DNA from 3 places in the Sphingomonas sp. DC5200-1 genome. Region 1 is predicted to be linked to each of the others. Evidence: predicted binding sites of a transcription regulator. Region 1 holds the regulator's gene; each other region holds the start of a gene.
The links. Region 1 encodes LexA, which represses DNA repair genes until DNA is damaged. Its sites were predicted from a motif close to GTTCCNCNCTTGTTCT; they were not measured.

Region 2: radA (DNA repair protein RadA) is a predicted target of LexA. The motif match lies at 2,710-2,725, and genes of this name have one in related genera.
Region 3: ACP7A3_RS03680 (ribonucleoside-diphosphate reductase subunit alpha) is a predicted target of LexA. The motif match lies at 2,785-2,800, and genes of this name have one in related genera.

What each region holds. Positions count from the first base shown of each region.
Region 1 is NZ_JAFCVW010000005.1:404,030-408,498, forward strand. Features, by position in the region: gene ACP7A3_RS13675 (ComEC/Rec2 family competence protein) at 1-914, shown strand, start outside; gene lexA (transcriptional repressor LexA) at 1,185-1,877, opposite strand; gene ACP7A3_RS13685 (molybdopterin molybdotransferase MoeA) at 1,936-3,117, opposite strand; gene moaC (cyclic pyranopterin monophosphate synthase MoaC) at 3,122-3,589, opposite strand; gene trpC (indole-3-glycerol phosphate synthase TrpC) at 3,586-4,362, opposite strand; gene trpD (anthranilate phosphoribosyltransferase) at 4,359-4,469, opposite strand, start outside.
Region 2 is NZ_JAFCVW010000001.1:435,489-439,957, forward strand. Features, by position in the region: gene ACP7A3_RS02015 (iron-sulfur cluster assembly scaffold protein) at 1-371, opposite strand, end outside; gene ACP7A3_RS02020 (CvpA family protein) at 368-943, opposite strand; gene radA (DNA repair protein RadA) at 1,315-2,688, opposite strand; gene ACP7A3_RS02030 (glycosyltransferase family 4 protein) at 2,937-4,100, shown strand.
Region 3 is NZ_JAFCVW010000002.1:78,814-83,282, forward strand. Features, by position in the region: gene ACP7A3_RS03660 (prolyl hydroxylase family protein) at 1-495, shown strand, start outside; gene ACP7A3_RS03665 (hypothetical protein) at 509-829, shown strand; gene ACP7A3_RS03670 (AAA family ATPase) at 908-1,435, shown strand; gene ACP7A3_RS03675 (protein-L-isoaspartate(D-aspartate) O-methyltransferase) at 1,491-2,402, opposite strand; gene ACP7A3_RS03680 (ribonucleoside-diphosphate reductase subunit alpha) at 2,816-4,469, shown strand, end outside.

The DNA.
Region 1 (4,469 bases):
CGCTGCTGCTGACGGGCGTGGTGGTGGAGGCGGCGCTGATGCCGATCGCAATCTATCACTTCCACAAGGCGGGCCTGTATGGGGCTGCGGCCAATATCGTCGCCATCCCGCTGACGACGTTCGTCGTCATGCCGCTGGAGGCGGGGGCGTTGGTGCTGGACACGGTCGGGCTGGGCGGGCCCGTGTGGTGGTTGACCGATGGGGCGCTGCGCGGGCTGCTGTGGCTGGCGCATGTCGTGGCGGATGCGCCGGGCGCGTCTCTGGTGGTGTCGTCGATGCCGCTGGGGGCGTTTCTGTCGATGGTCGCCGGTGGGCTGTGGCTGGCGCTGTGGAGTACGCGGATGCGCTGGATCGGCGTGCTGCCGGTCGTCGCCGGTGCCGCCTGGGCGGCGTCGACCCCGCCACCCGATCTGCTGGTGACGGGGGACGGGCGGCATATGGCGATCCGGCTGGGTGGCCGGCTGGCGCTGCTGCGCGACCGCGCCGGGGACTATACGCGGGCGATGCTCGCCGAAAATGGCGGGACCGATGGCGAGCCGTGGCTGCTCGACGATCTGCCGGAGGCCCGGTGCAGCCGCGATGCGTGCGTGGCGGTCCTGCGGGACGGGGGAGGGCAGTCGTTCCGCGTCCTGGCAACCCGCAGCGGCTACCAACTGGCATGGCGGGATGTGGTCGCGGCCTGCGGGAGGGCGGACGTCGTGGTGAGCGACCGGCGGCTGCCGCGGGCGTGCCGGCCGCGCTGGCTGCGGCTAGACGCGCCCGTGCTGCGGCGTACCGGCGGGGTCATGCTGACCCTGGCGAGCGGGCGTGTGCGGACCGTGACGCAGCCAGGGGATCGGCATCCATGGTTGGTGGGAGCCAAGGTCGCCCCGCCTCGGCCGGACGATATCCCGACGGCCATGCCTCCGCGATGACCTCAGCTCGAGCGCTGGTCTCGGTCTGAGCCTTTGCGACGGGGCGCTGCTTCCCGTAGCGGCACGAGTTCGGGTCAATCCGTCATTGCTTCGCTGCGCTCGCAATGATGCCCGTGTCTAAACATCCGATATTTAAGGACTTTCAAGCACGCAATCAGCGGGAAGCCGGAATGCCCTGCCCTCGACGGGAGGCAGAAGGCGCCGTTTGGAAAGTCACAAAAGTCTCACGAACGATCGTGTTTTGCGGCGCGCCACCACGCCGGAATCCCGTCAGTCGTAGCGGCGCAGGATACCCGACAATTTGCCCTGCACGCGGACGTGCGAGGGAACGTAGCGCTGCGGCTCATAGGCGCGGTTGGCGGGATCGAGGCGGATCATCGCGCCTTCGCGACGGAAATATTTGAGTGTCGCCTCGCTATCCTCGATCAACGCAACGACGATCTCGCCATCGCGGGCGATGTCGGTACGGCGGATCAGCGCATAGTCGCCATCTAGAATACCAGCCTCGACCATCGAGTCGCCGGAAACCTCCAGCGCATAATGTTCGCCGGTGCCGAGCAACGCCGCGGGGACGGCGAGCATCGAACTGCCTTCGAACGCCTCGATCGGCACGCCGGCGGCGATCCGGCCGTGCAGCGGGATTTCGACGACGTCGTTCGCCGGCGAGGGGGCGGGACGCACATTGCCCGCGGCCGGCGCGCTCGGCGGCGCAGCGGGAGCGGGCGTTTCAGGCGCCTTGCGTTCGGAGCGTTCCGGCATGCGCAGCACTTCCAGCGCGCGCGCACGGTTGGGAAGGCGGCGGATGAAGTTGCGTTCCTCCAGCGCGCTGATCAGGCGGTGGACGCCGGACTTGGACTTGAGGTCGAGCGCGTCCTTCATCTCCTCGAACGACGGTGAGATGCCCGTCTCCTCGAGCCGGTCGTTGATGAAGCATACAAGCTCGTGCTGCTTGCGCGTGAGCATAAGCGGTCCTTCCCCGTCAGAACAGACGCGGAACTTCTAGGGAACAATTCGTGGGGCGTCAAGCGATGACGAGGATTTCCGCCGAGTCGCCCACGCGCGCGACGGGGGCACCGACCGGCCGCACGATCAGGCAATGCGAGCGCGCCAGCGTCAGCAGCATCGAACTGTCCTGAATGGTCGAGGCATAGGCGCGGCCGTCGCGCAGCTCTGCGCGCAGATAATCGGTGCGCGGGCCGTTGGCGGGCAGGTCTTCCCCCAGGATCGCCATCGTGCTGCGCGGCAGCGGGTTCGCAGCGCCGGACAGGTGCGCGATCAACGGTTTGACGAAGAGCAGGGCGGTGACGAAGGCCGATACCGGGTTGCCCGGCAGGCCCAGCACCTGCATCGCGCCGCGCCGTCCCGCCATCATCGGCTTGCCCGGCCGCAGCGCGATCCGCCAGAAATCGATGACGCCGCCCGCTGCCTCCAGCGCCGGGCGCACGAGGTCGTGGTCGCCCACGGACGCGCCGCCGGTGGTGACGAGCAGGTCGGCGTCGACGCGCGCGAACGCATCGCGCAGGCGATCGAGATCATCGGGCAGGATGCCGAGGTCGATCAGCTCGATCGGCAGGTCGGCGAGCATCGCCGTCAGCATCGCGCGATTCGATTCGGGCAGCGCGCTCGGGTCGCCGCCGGTGCCCGGATCGACCAGCTCGTCGCCCGTGGCGCAGATAGCGACGCGCACCCGGCGGTGGACGGCGATCAAGCCGATACCCCCGGTCGCGGCGACGGCGATGCGCGCGGGCGTCAGCCGCTCGCCTCGCGCGATCAGGCGATCGTCGGCGTGAAAGTCGAGGCCGCGGCGGCGGGTGTTGCGGCCGAGCGTCGCCGGACCTTCGCCGGTCAGGTGGATCGCGGTGCCGTCCGCGTCGATCTCTTCCTGCACCATCACCGTGTCGGCGCCGTCGGGCATGGCCGCGCCGGTGAAGATGCGCGCGGTTTCGCCAGGACCGACGGTGCCGGTAAAGGGGCGACCGGCGGCGCTTTCGCCGATCAGCGTCCACGGTCCGGGCAAATCGGCGAAGCGGATCGCATAGCCGTCCATCGCCGAGAGGTCGGTGGCGGGCTGGGTGCGGCGGGCGGCGATGTCGTCCGCCGCCCAGCGGCCCGCGGCGGCGGCCAGCGGCACGGTTTCGGTCCCGACCGGCGGGGCGTGCGCGAACAGCCGCGCCTGGGCTTCGTCGATCGGGAGCAGCGCCATGGCGTCAGGCGCGCCAGTCGCCCGACGCGCCGCCGGCCTTTTCGAGCAGGCGGATGTCCGAGATCGTCATCGCGCGGTCCATCGCCTTCGCCATGTCGTAGATGGTGAGCAGTGCGACCGACACGGCGGTCAGTGCCTCCATCTCGACGCCGGTCTTGCCGTCGGTGGCGGTCAGCGCGGTGGCGGTGATGCCGGCATCGTCGAGCGTCAGATCGAGCGTGACGCGGGTCAGCGGCAGGGGGTGGCAGAGCGGGATGAGGTCCGCGGTCTTCTTCGCCGCCATGATCCCGGCGACGCGGGCAACGGCGAGCACGTCGCCCTTCTTCGCGGCGCCGTCGCGGATCGCGGCCAGGGCGTCGGGGGCGATGGCGATGCGGCCGGTGGCGACCGCGCGACGCTGCGTCACGGCTTTATCGCCGACATCGACCATATGCGCGGCGCCGTCGGCGTCGAGATGGGTCAGGCGGCTCACCCGACCAAGGCCCGCGTCGCGGCCTCGACGTCGTCGGCACGCATCAGCGCCTCGCCGATCAGGAAGCAGCGCACGCCATGCGCCGCCATCGCATCGAGATCGGCGCGGGTTTCGAGGCCGCTTTCCGCAACGAAGGTGTAGCCCTTTGGCGCCCTGCCGACCAACTCGTAGGTGCGGGCGAAGTCGACGGAGAAGTCGTGCAGATTGCGGTTGTTGACGCCGATCAGCCGCGACTTGAGGCGGAGCGCGCGGTCCAGTTCGGATTCGTCATGTACCTCGACTAGCACGTCCATGCCGCAATCGAGCGCCGAGGCCTCGATCTCCGCCATCTGATTGTCGTCCAGTGCGGCAACGATGATGAGGATGGCGTCGGCGCCGATCGAGCGGCTTTCGGTTGCCTGCCAGGGATCGACCATGAAATCCTTGCGGATCACGGGCAGGTCGCAGGCGGCGCGCGCGGCGATCAGATAGTCGTCGCTGCCCTGGAACCATTGTTCGTCGGTGAGCACCGACAGGCAGGCCGCGCCACCCGCCTGATAGGCGCGCGCATGGGCGGGCGGATCGAAATCGGCACGGATCAGCCCCTTGGACGGGCTGGCCTTCTTGATTTCGGCAATGAGCGCATGGCCGGATTTGGCGTCGAGCGCGGCGCGGAAGCCGCGCGGCTTCGTTACCGCGGCGATGCGCGCGTCGAGATCGGCGAGGCTGATCGTCGCCTTGCGCGCGGCAACCTCTGCGCGCTTGGTTTCGATAATGCGGGACAAAATGGTCATCGGTAGGCGATCCAGCGGTCGAGGAGCGCGGCGGCGCGGCCGGCGTCGAGCGCTTCGGCGGCGGCCTGTGCGCCCGCAGTGAGATTGGGTGCGTGGTCGGCGACGAC
Region 2 (4,469 bases), on a different contig from region 1:
ATCGAGGGGTGCCGTGCGGTATAATCGAGCGCGGGCGTGAACACGTCGATCCCTGGCCAGTCGGGCGCATCCCCCTCCCGCGCCAGCCACGCGGTCAGCGCATCGCGCGCCGCGGCCAGCTCCTCGGGCGTCTTGCCGACGATGTCCGCCGCCAGCAACGACGACGATGCCTGGCCCAGCGCGCAGGCGCGTACCAGCAGCCCGACCTCCGCCACTCGGCCGTCATCGCTCAGCCCCACGTCCACCGTCACCCGGCTGCCACAGATCGGCGATCGCTTTTCCACGGTCGCCTGCGCATGCGCCAGCCGCTCATGGTGCGGGATCGACGCCGCCAGCCGCAGGATTTCGGCATTGTACAAGGGGGCGTTCATCGCGCGTCACTTCCATTGTCGGTCTGGCCCGCCTCGCGATCCAGCATCGCGCGCGATCCGAACACGGGCAGCCCGCGACGGCGACGATCGACGAAATCGGCGATCCCCGCGCTCGTCGCGTTGAGCAGATTGTAGCATTTCGACTGGGTCATCCAGTCCGGCCGCCGCGCCGGCCCGCCACGCGCGGTATCGACCAGCAACGCCGCGAGCAGGAAGGCGAGGCTCGCGAGGATCAGCCCCTTCAGCGCGCCGAAGCCGAATCCCAGCGCGCGGTCGACCGGCCCCAGGATCGACGTGCGTGTCCGCTTGCCGATCGCATTGGCAACCAGCTTGCCGCCCAGATAGGTGCCGCCCGCGATGATCGCGAACGCCGCCACCGCCGCGCCCGACGGCGTGCCGACCGTCCCCGCCAGCTTGGCCGCGAGCGCGACGTGGAACAGCTTCAGCATCGCGACGATCGCCACCCAGGCGAACATCGACAACACCTCCGCGACGAACCCCCGCCGCGCGCCGAGCAGCGCCGCGCCCCCGACGAGCAGCAGGACGATGATATCGAGTGCGGTAAGACCCATAGACCCCCGGGAATAAGGACGCGGAACGCCCGCGGCTAGTCCTGCATCGGACGAACTGCGATACGTGGCGGAGAACGTGACGCCGCTACGCCGCTAGCGCCGTCCCTGACGTTTGATCGCTGCCCCTACTGAATCGCTATGACCCGCATCTGGCACCCCGCGTTTGCCGCGCCGCCTTCCCCACCCACCGCCGTCATTCCCGCGCAGGCGGGAATCCAGACGCGCTCCCGTTGGCGAAAGAATCGCAACGTCAGAGGTTATGGATTCCCGCCTTCGCGGGAATGACGGCGGTGACGGGACGACGGCAAAAGCGAGCCACGGGCGGGGCCAGGCAACGGCCCCGTCTCTCCCTGCGAACCCGCCGAAGCCCCTCACCCCCGCCCTAGCATATAGTCCACGAACTGCCCCAGCGTCCGGAACCCCGTCAGCCGCAACGCGCTGTCGTCCTTGGCCAGCGCGATCGGCACCATCGCGCGTTCGAAGCCGAGCTTGCCCGCCTCCTTCAGCCGCAGCGCGCCATGCGCCACCGGGCGCAACTCGCCCGACAGCGCGACCTCGCCGAACGCCACCGCATCGACCGGCACCGGCCGCTCCGACAGCGCCGACACCAGCGCCGCCGCGACCGCCATGTCCGCCGCAGGGTCCTGCACGCGATAGCCGCCCGCGATGTTGAGATAGACTTCCGCCGTCGCAAAGCTCAGCCCACACCGCGCCTCCAGCACCGCCAGGATCATAGCCAGCCGCCCGCTGTCCCAGCCGACCACCGCACGCCGCGGCGTCGCGCCGCTGGCGAGGCGCACCACCAGCGCCTGGATCTCGACCAGCACCGGTCGCGTCCCCTCCAGCGCCGGGAAGACGGTCGTCCCGCTCACTCCCTCGTCACGCTGCGTCAGGAACAGCGCCGACGGATTGGCGACCTCGGCCAACCCCTCGCTCTGCATCGAAAAGACGCCGATCTCGTCCGTCCCGCCGAAGCGGTTCTTGATCGACCGCAGGATGCGATATTGGTGGCTGCGCTCGCCCTCGAACGCCAGCACCGTGTCGACCATGTGCTCCAGAACGCGCGGGCCCGCGATCGACCCGTCCTTGGTGACGTGGCCGACCAGCACCAGCGCGGTCCCGCGTTCCTTGGCGAAGCGGATCAGCTCCTGCGCCGAGGCGCGCACCTGGCTCACCGTGCCCGGCGCGCCCTCGATCAGGTCGCTGTGCATCGTCTGGATCGAATCGATCACCAGCAGCGCCGGCGGCGCGCCGATCGACAGCGTCGTCAGGATATCGCGCACCGAGGTCGCCGCGGCGAGCTGCACCGGCGCGCTTCCCAGCCCTAGCCGCCGCGCACGCAGCCGCACCTGATCCGCCGCTTCCTCGCCCGACACATAGGCGACCGACCGCCCGGCGAGCGCGAACTTCGCCGCCGCCTGTAGCAGCAGCGTCGACTTGCCGATCCCCGGGTCGCCACCGATCAGCGTTGCCGAGCCTTCGACGAAGCCGCCGCCCAGCGCCCGGTCCAGCTCGGCGATTCCCGTCGCCATCCGTTCGGGCAGCGCGATCTCGGCATCCAGCCCGACCAGCTGCACCGTCCGCCCGCCGGTGTGCAGATTATGCTTGGCCTGGAACGGCGTAACGACCGCGCCCGCCTCTTCGACCAGCGTGTTCCATTCGGCGCAATCGCCGCACTGCCCCGCCCAGCGATGCGAAACCGATCCGCACGCCTGGCACACATATCGTTTCTGCGGTTTCGCCATGGCCACGGATGTAGCGGAACGAGAACGATAAGGGAACAGATTTCGGGCTATCGGTAGCCCCTAATCCCCCGTCACCCCGGACTTGTTCCGGGGTCCACCGGGCGGCAGGGGGACGGCTGGAGGCTCGGGACTCCCCCGTGCGGACGAGTGGACCCCGGAACAAGTCCGGGGTGACGGTGTGAAGGCGCGACGACCACGCCCAAGCGACATAGTCACGCCGCAATCGCAACGCTATGGCCGGCGCCATCATGCACCCGTCGGACCTTCGTGTCGCGCTCTTCAGCGGCAATTACAATTACACCCGCGACGGCGCCAACCAGGCGCTGAACCTGCTCGTGCGCCACTTGCTCGACCGCGGCGTGCAGGTCCGCATCTATTCACCGACGATCGATCCGCCCGCCTTCCCGCCCACCGGCGACCTCGTGTCGGTGCCGGCGATCCCGATGCCCGGCGGCCGTGCCGAATATCGCCTGGGCCGCTATCTGCCCAAGGCGACGCGTGAGGATCTGGAGGCGTTCGCGCCCAACATCGTCCACGTCTCTGCGCCCGAATTCCTCAATCACGGTGCGGTCACCTGGGCACGCCGCCACGGCGTTCCCTCGGTCGCCTCGTTCCACACGCGCTTCGAAACCTATTTCCGCTATTATCGGATCGGCTTCATCGAACCGATGATCAAGGCAATCATGACGCGCTTCTACAACCGCGTCGATCGCGTCATGCCGCCCAGCCCGAGCATGGGCGAAGCGCTTCGCGAATGGGGCGTCACCACGCCGATCACCATCTGGTCGCGCGGCATCGACCATGACCGCTTCACGCCGGACCGCCGCGATTGCGCCTGGCGCCGCAGCCTCGGCATCGCCGATCGTGAGGTCGCGATCGGCTTCCTCGGCCGACTGGTGAAGGAAAAGGGCCTCGACGTCTTTGCCGAGGTGGTGAAAGAGCTCACCCGACGCGGCGTGCCGCACAAGGTGCTCGTCGTCGGCAAGGGCCCGGCGGAAGACTGGTTCGCCGCCCAGGCCCCGCACGCAATCTTCGCCGGCTTCCAGTCGGGCGACGACCTTGGCCGTGCGGTCGCGTCGATGGACGTCTTCTTCAACCCCTCGATCACCGAAACCTTCGGCAACGTCACCACCGAAGCCATGGCCGCCGGCGTCCCCGTCGTCGCCGCCCGCGCGACGGGCGCGGTCGATCTGGTCGAGGACGGCGTCACCGGCTTCCTCGTCGATCCGAAGGACATTGCGGGCTATGCCGATGCCATCGAACGCATCGTCGCCGACCCCGCACTGAAGGCCAGCATGGGCGAAGCCGGCCACGCCAAGGCTGCGCGATACCGCTGGGACACGGCGAACCAGGCGGTGCTCGACACGTACCTGGAACTGCACGACGGATCGCACGCCATTCCGAGCCACTGAGCCATCGTCTCGGATTGCGCCACGCCCGCGACGATAAGCCTTCGGTAAAGGCCACGCCGCCCACCCCAAGCGATCGTCACCCCGGACTTGGTCCGGGGTCCACTCCGCGGCGAGGGGAACGGCTACAAGCTCCATCGCTGCCCCTGAGGCCCGGTGGACCCCGGAACAAGTCCGGGGTGACGGATCGCGTGCGGGTAGCGATCAAACCTCCACAAAGGCCCTACCAGCGCAGTCGCTCACAGCCCGCGCCCAAAACCCAAACAGGTCATTCCCGCGAAGGCGGGAATCCAGACACGCTAACGTCTGCGATGGAAGCGAAACGTCAGAGGTTATGGATTCCCGCCTCCGCGGGAATGACGGACGGTGGGA
Region 3 (4,469 bases), on a different contig from region 1:
GTCGACGAACCGCTCATCCAGTTGCTCGACCTGCGCATCTCGCTGTTCCTCGGCGTCGGTCCGCAGTTCGGTGAGAGCGTGCAGGGCCAGCGCTACGCCGTCGGCCAGGAATTCCGCAGCCACGCCGATTATTTCAAATTGACCGATCCCGAAGATACCTCGCACCTGCTGCGCTGCGGCCAGCGCACCTGGACCGCGATGATCTACCTCAACGAGCCAGAGGCGGGCGGCGAGACCTATTTCCACCATCTCGACCACGATTTCGTGCCTGAAATGGGCACCATGTTGTGCTGGAACAACATCGACGCCGAAGGCAAACCCAACCCTTACACGGTCCATCAGGGCAAGCCGGTGATCGCCGGCACCAAGTACATCGTCACCAAGTGGTTCCGCGAGCGCCCCTGGAACAGCCCGCTGCCCACGCCGGCGCCGGTAGCGCCCCCCGCCGTCGACAGCTCGGTCCGCGCGATGCGCGCGCTGAAGGGTCGCCGCTGACACGGGCGCGCCGGTGCCGCTCGCCCTCCTCCTCGCCCAGCTCGCCACCGCGCCCGCCGCGCCGCCGCAACCCGACATAGAGGTCACCGGCCGCCACCTCTCGCGCCTGCGCCTGTCGCTCGACCTCGACGGCAGCGTGCTGAAGGCCTGCCGCATCACCGTCTCCAGCGGCGACGCGCTCATCGACGAGCAGGCCTGCCCCGCCGCCCGCACCTGCGTCGCACAGCGGCCGCGGACCAGCACCGCCCTGCTCGCCTGCATCGACCAGCGCATCGGCGCCGCCGTGCGGGCGCATGATGGCATGCCGGGCAGCACCAACGGCATGGGGCGTTAAGTCTCGATCCCCCTCCACCATCCGTTGTGAAGCCCCACCCGCAGGCATAGAGCATCCCGCGAGGAGCTATGCCGCGCCATGACGCTAACCGAGCTGGGCACACGCATCTGCATCATAGGGCCGTCGAACAGCGGCAAGTCGACGCTCGCGCAGGCCATCGCGAAGGCCCGGGGCTTGCAGGTGGTCCACCTCGATCAGCTCCACCACCTCCCGCACACCGACTGGGTGCCACGACCGCCAGCGGAGTTCGCGGCGCTCCATGATGCCGCGATCGCCGGCGACCGCTGGGTGATGGACGGCAATTACTCGCGGCTGCTCCCGCAACGGCTGCAACGCGCGACCGGCGTCATCCTGCTCGACGTTCCGACGACGACCAGCCTGTATCGATACGTCCGACGCTGCTGGTTCGAGCGCGACCGCCGCGGCGGGCTGGAAGGTGGTCGCGATAGCGTGAAATGGGACATGATCCGGCACATCACCATCGCCACCCGAGCCAACCGGACCCGCTACCGCACCCTGTTCGACGGCATCACCCTACCCAAGACACAGATCGCGTCCACCGCAGCGCTGACCGCCTTCTACCGCGCCAACGGCTTGCGGCGATAAGGTCGCAACCGTCATTTGACGGACGGCGGGGTCAGCGCAAACGGACGACGCCCTCTCAAAGCACCCCCACGACCGGCGCGCGGAAGCACAGCGGGATCGTCCGGTCCGTCAGCGCACGCGCTGCGAACGGGGGAACACGGCCGCCGGTGAAGGGGACGAACAGCGCCGGGCCCAGCCGGCAGCGGTCGAGCGTGCCGTCGGCGCGCTTGGTCATGCGCAGCAATTGCGTGCTCGTGTCGGACGGGCCGATCGGCATGAGGATGCGGCCGCCGACCTTCAGCTGGTCGACCAGCGGTTGCGGCACCGCGGTCGCGCTGGCGGCAACGACGATCCCGTCGAAGGGCGCCTGCTCCGGCCAGCCGAGGAAGCCGTCGCCCGCCCGCACGGTGACGGTGGCATAGCCCATCCGGCGCAACCGCGCGGCCGCCGTGCGGGCGAGCGGCGCGACGATCTCGACCGAGGCGACGCGCGCCGCGACCGCCGCGAGCACTGCCGCCTGATAGCCCGATCCCGTGCCGATATCGAGCACATGGGCGCTGCGATCCGCGGGCAGGTCCAGCGCCGCGGTCATCACCGCGACGACATAGGGATCGGAAATCGTCTGGCCGTGGCCGATGTCCTGCGGCAGGTCGACATAGGCCGCGGCGCGCCCTCTGCCGTCGACGAAGTCCTCACGCGGGATCGAGCCGATCGCCGCCAGCGCGCGCGCCAGGGCCGGCGTGTCCGCCGCCGGATCGTTGCTGCGAATGTCGGCACGGATGTCGGCGACCATCGCCGCGCGCTGCTTCGCCGGGGTCTGGTGCGCACGCGCCTTGGCCAGCACGGTCAGCATATCGACCCCCGCCACCGGCCGCTGCGCACAGCCGGCGAGCGTCAGGGCGGAAAGGACGAAGAGGAGGGACGAACGACGACGCATCGCCGCGGCTTCGACGGTATCCCGGGCCGCCGCAACGAAACTTTCGTTCATGTTTGGCGGACGCGACGACATGGGTTGAATCGCGTCCGAATTGGCCTCTTCGGCCGCTAAAAAAATTTTCATGCCGCCACTCGCCGCTTGCACTTTCCGGAAGCCGCGGAAGTCCACGCGTCGCGGCCCCTCGACCGACCCGCCGCGCCCCGTTCGCACCGGAACCGCACGGCTGTCGCGTCATTAAGCCTCTTGCCCGCGGCGACGCTTTGCCACAATTTGTGGGGGTTGCGTTCGGGGGTGAACCCAATCGCTGGTAGAGATCGATGGCGACATCCCTTGTCGGATTCGCCATAGGGCACAATGCGGCCGTGAACCGCGACCCCTTTTTGTTCTCACCATCGGGGCGCCCGGGTGATATGCTGCGCATGTCGCCCCGAGTCGAACATGTATGGAACAAGGGACGGTAATCGATGGATTTCAGGGACACGCAGGGTGAGGCCATGACCGATACGATCGACGCCACCGTCGCCGCCGAGGCGCCCGCCGCAGAGGCGAATGGCGGCAGCAAGGCGATCCACGCCCGCCCCTATCCCGTCGAGGTCGACCATAGCCGCGACGCACTGCTGACCGATTTCGGCAAGGAAACGCTGAACGATCGCTATCTGCTGCCGGGCGAAAGCTATCAGGACCTGTTCGTCCGCGTCGCCTCGGCCTATGCCGACGATGCCGCGCATGCGCAGCGCCTGTACGATTATATCAGCCGCTTGTGGTTCATGCCCGCGACGCCGGTGCTGTCGAACGGCGGCACGGGGCGCGGCCTGCCGATCAGCTGCTACCTCAATTCGGTGCCCGACAGCCTGAACGGCATCGTCGACACCTGGAACGAGAACGTCTGGCTCGCCTCGCGCGGCGGCGGCATCGGCACCTATTGGGGCAGCGTGCGCGGCATCGGCGAACCCGTCGGCCTCAACGGCAAGACCAGCGGCATCATCCCCTTCGTCCGCGTGATGGACAGCCTGACGCTCGCGATTTCGCAAGGGTCGCTGCGCCGCGGTTCGGCCGCCTGCTACCTCGACGTCAGCCACCCGGAAATCGAGGAATTCCTCGAAATCCGCAAACCCTCGGGCGACTTCAACCGCAAGGCGCTGAACCTGCACCACGGCGTGCTGCTGACCGACGCCTTCATGGAAGCGGTGCGCGACGGCCGCGAATGGAATCTGCTCAGCCCCAAGGACGGCACCGTCCGGGCGACGCTCGACGCGCGCTCGCTGTTCCAGAAGCTCGTCGAAACCCGCCTGCAGACGGGTGAGCCGTACATCGTCTTCGCCGATCACGTGAACAAGGCGATGCCCAAGCATCACCGCGACCTGGGCCTGAAGGTCTCGACGTCGAACCTGTGCTCGGAAATCACGCTGCCGACCGGCCGCGACCATCTCGGCAACGATCGCACCGCGGTCTGCTGCCTGTCGTCGCTCAACCTCGAAACGTGGGACGAGTGGAAGGACGACAAGGTCTTCATCGAAGACGTGATGCGCTTCCTCGACAACGTGCTGCAGGACTATATCGACCGCCACGAACCGGGCATGGAACGCGCCGCCTATAGCGCCGCGCGCGAACGCTCGGTGGGCTTGGGCGTCATGGGCTTCCACTCCTTCCTCCAGGCGCGCGGCCTGCCGTTCGAAGGCGCGATGGCGAAGAGCTGGAATCTGCGCATCTTCAAGCACATCAGCGCGCAGGTGAACCAGGCGTCGATGACGCTCGCCGCCGAGCGCGGGCCCTGCCCCGACGCCGCCGACGTCGGCGTGATGGAGCGGTTCAGCTGCAAGATGGCGATCGCGCCGACCGCGTCGATCAGCATCATCTGCGGCGGCACCAGCGCGTGCATCGAACCGATCCCGGCGAACATCTACACGCACAAGACGCTGTCGGGCAGCTTCTCGGTCAAGAACCCGTATCTGGAAAAGCTGCTCAAGGAAAAATCCAAGAACAGCGACGCGGTGTGGAACTCGATCCTCGAACACGGCGGCTCGGTCCAGCACCTCGACTTTCTGTCGGTGGAAGAGAAGGATTGCTACAAGACCAGCTTCGAAATCGACCAGCGCTGGCTGCTCGAACTCGCCGGCG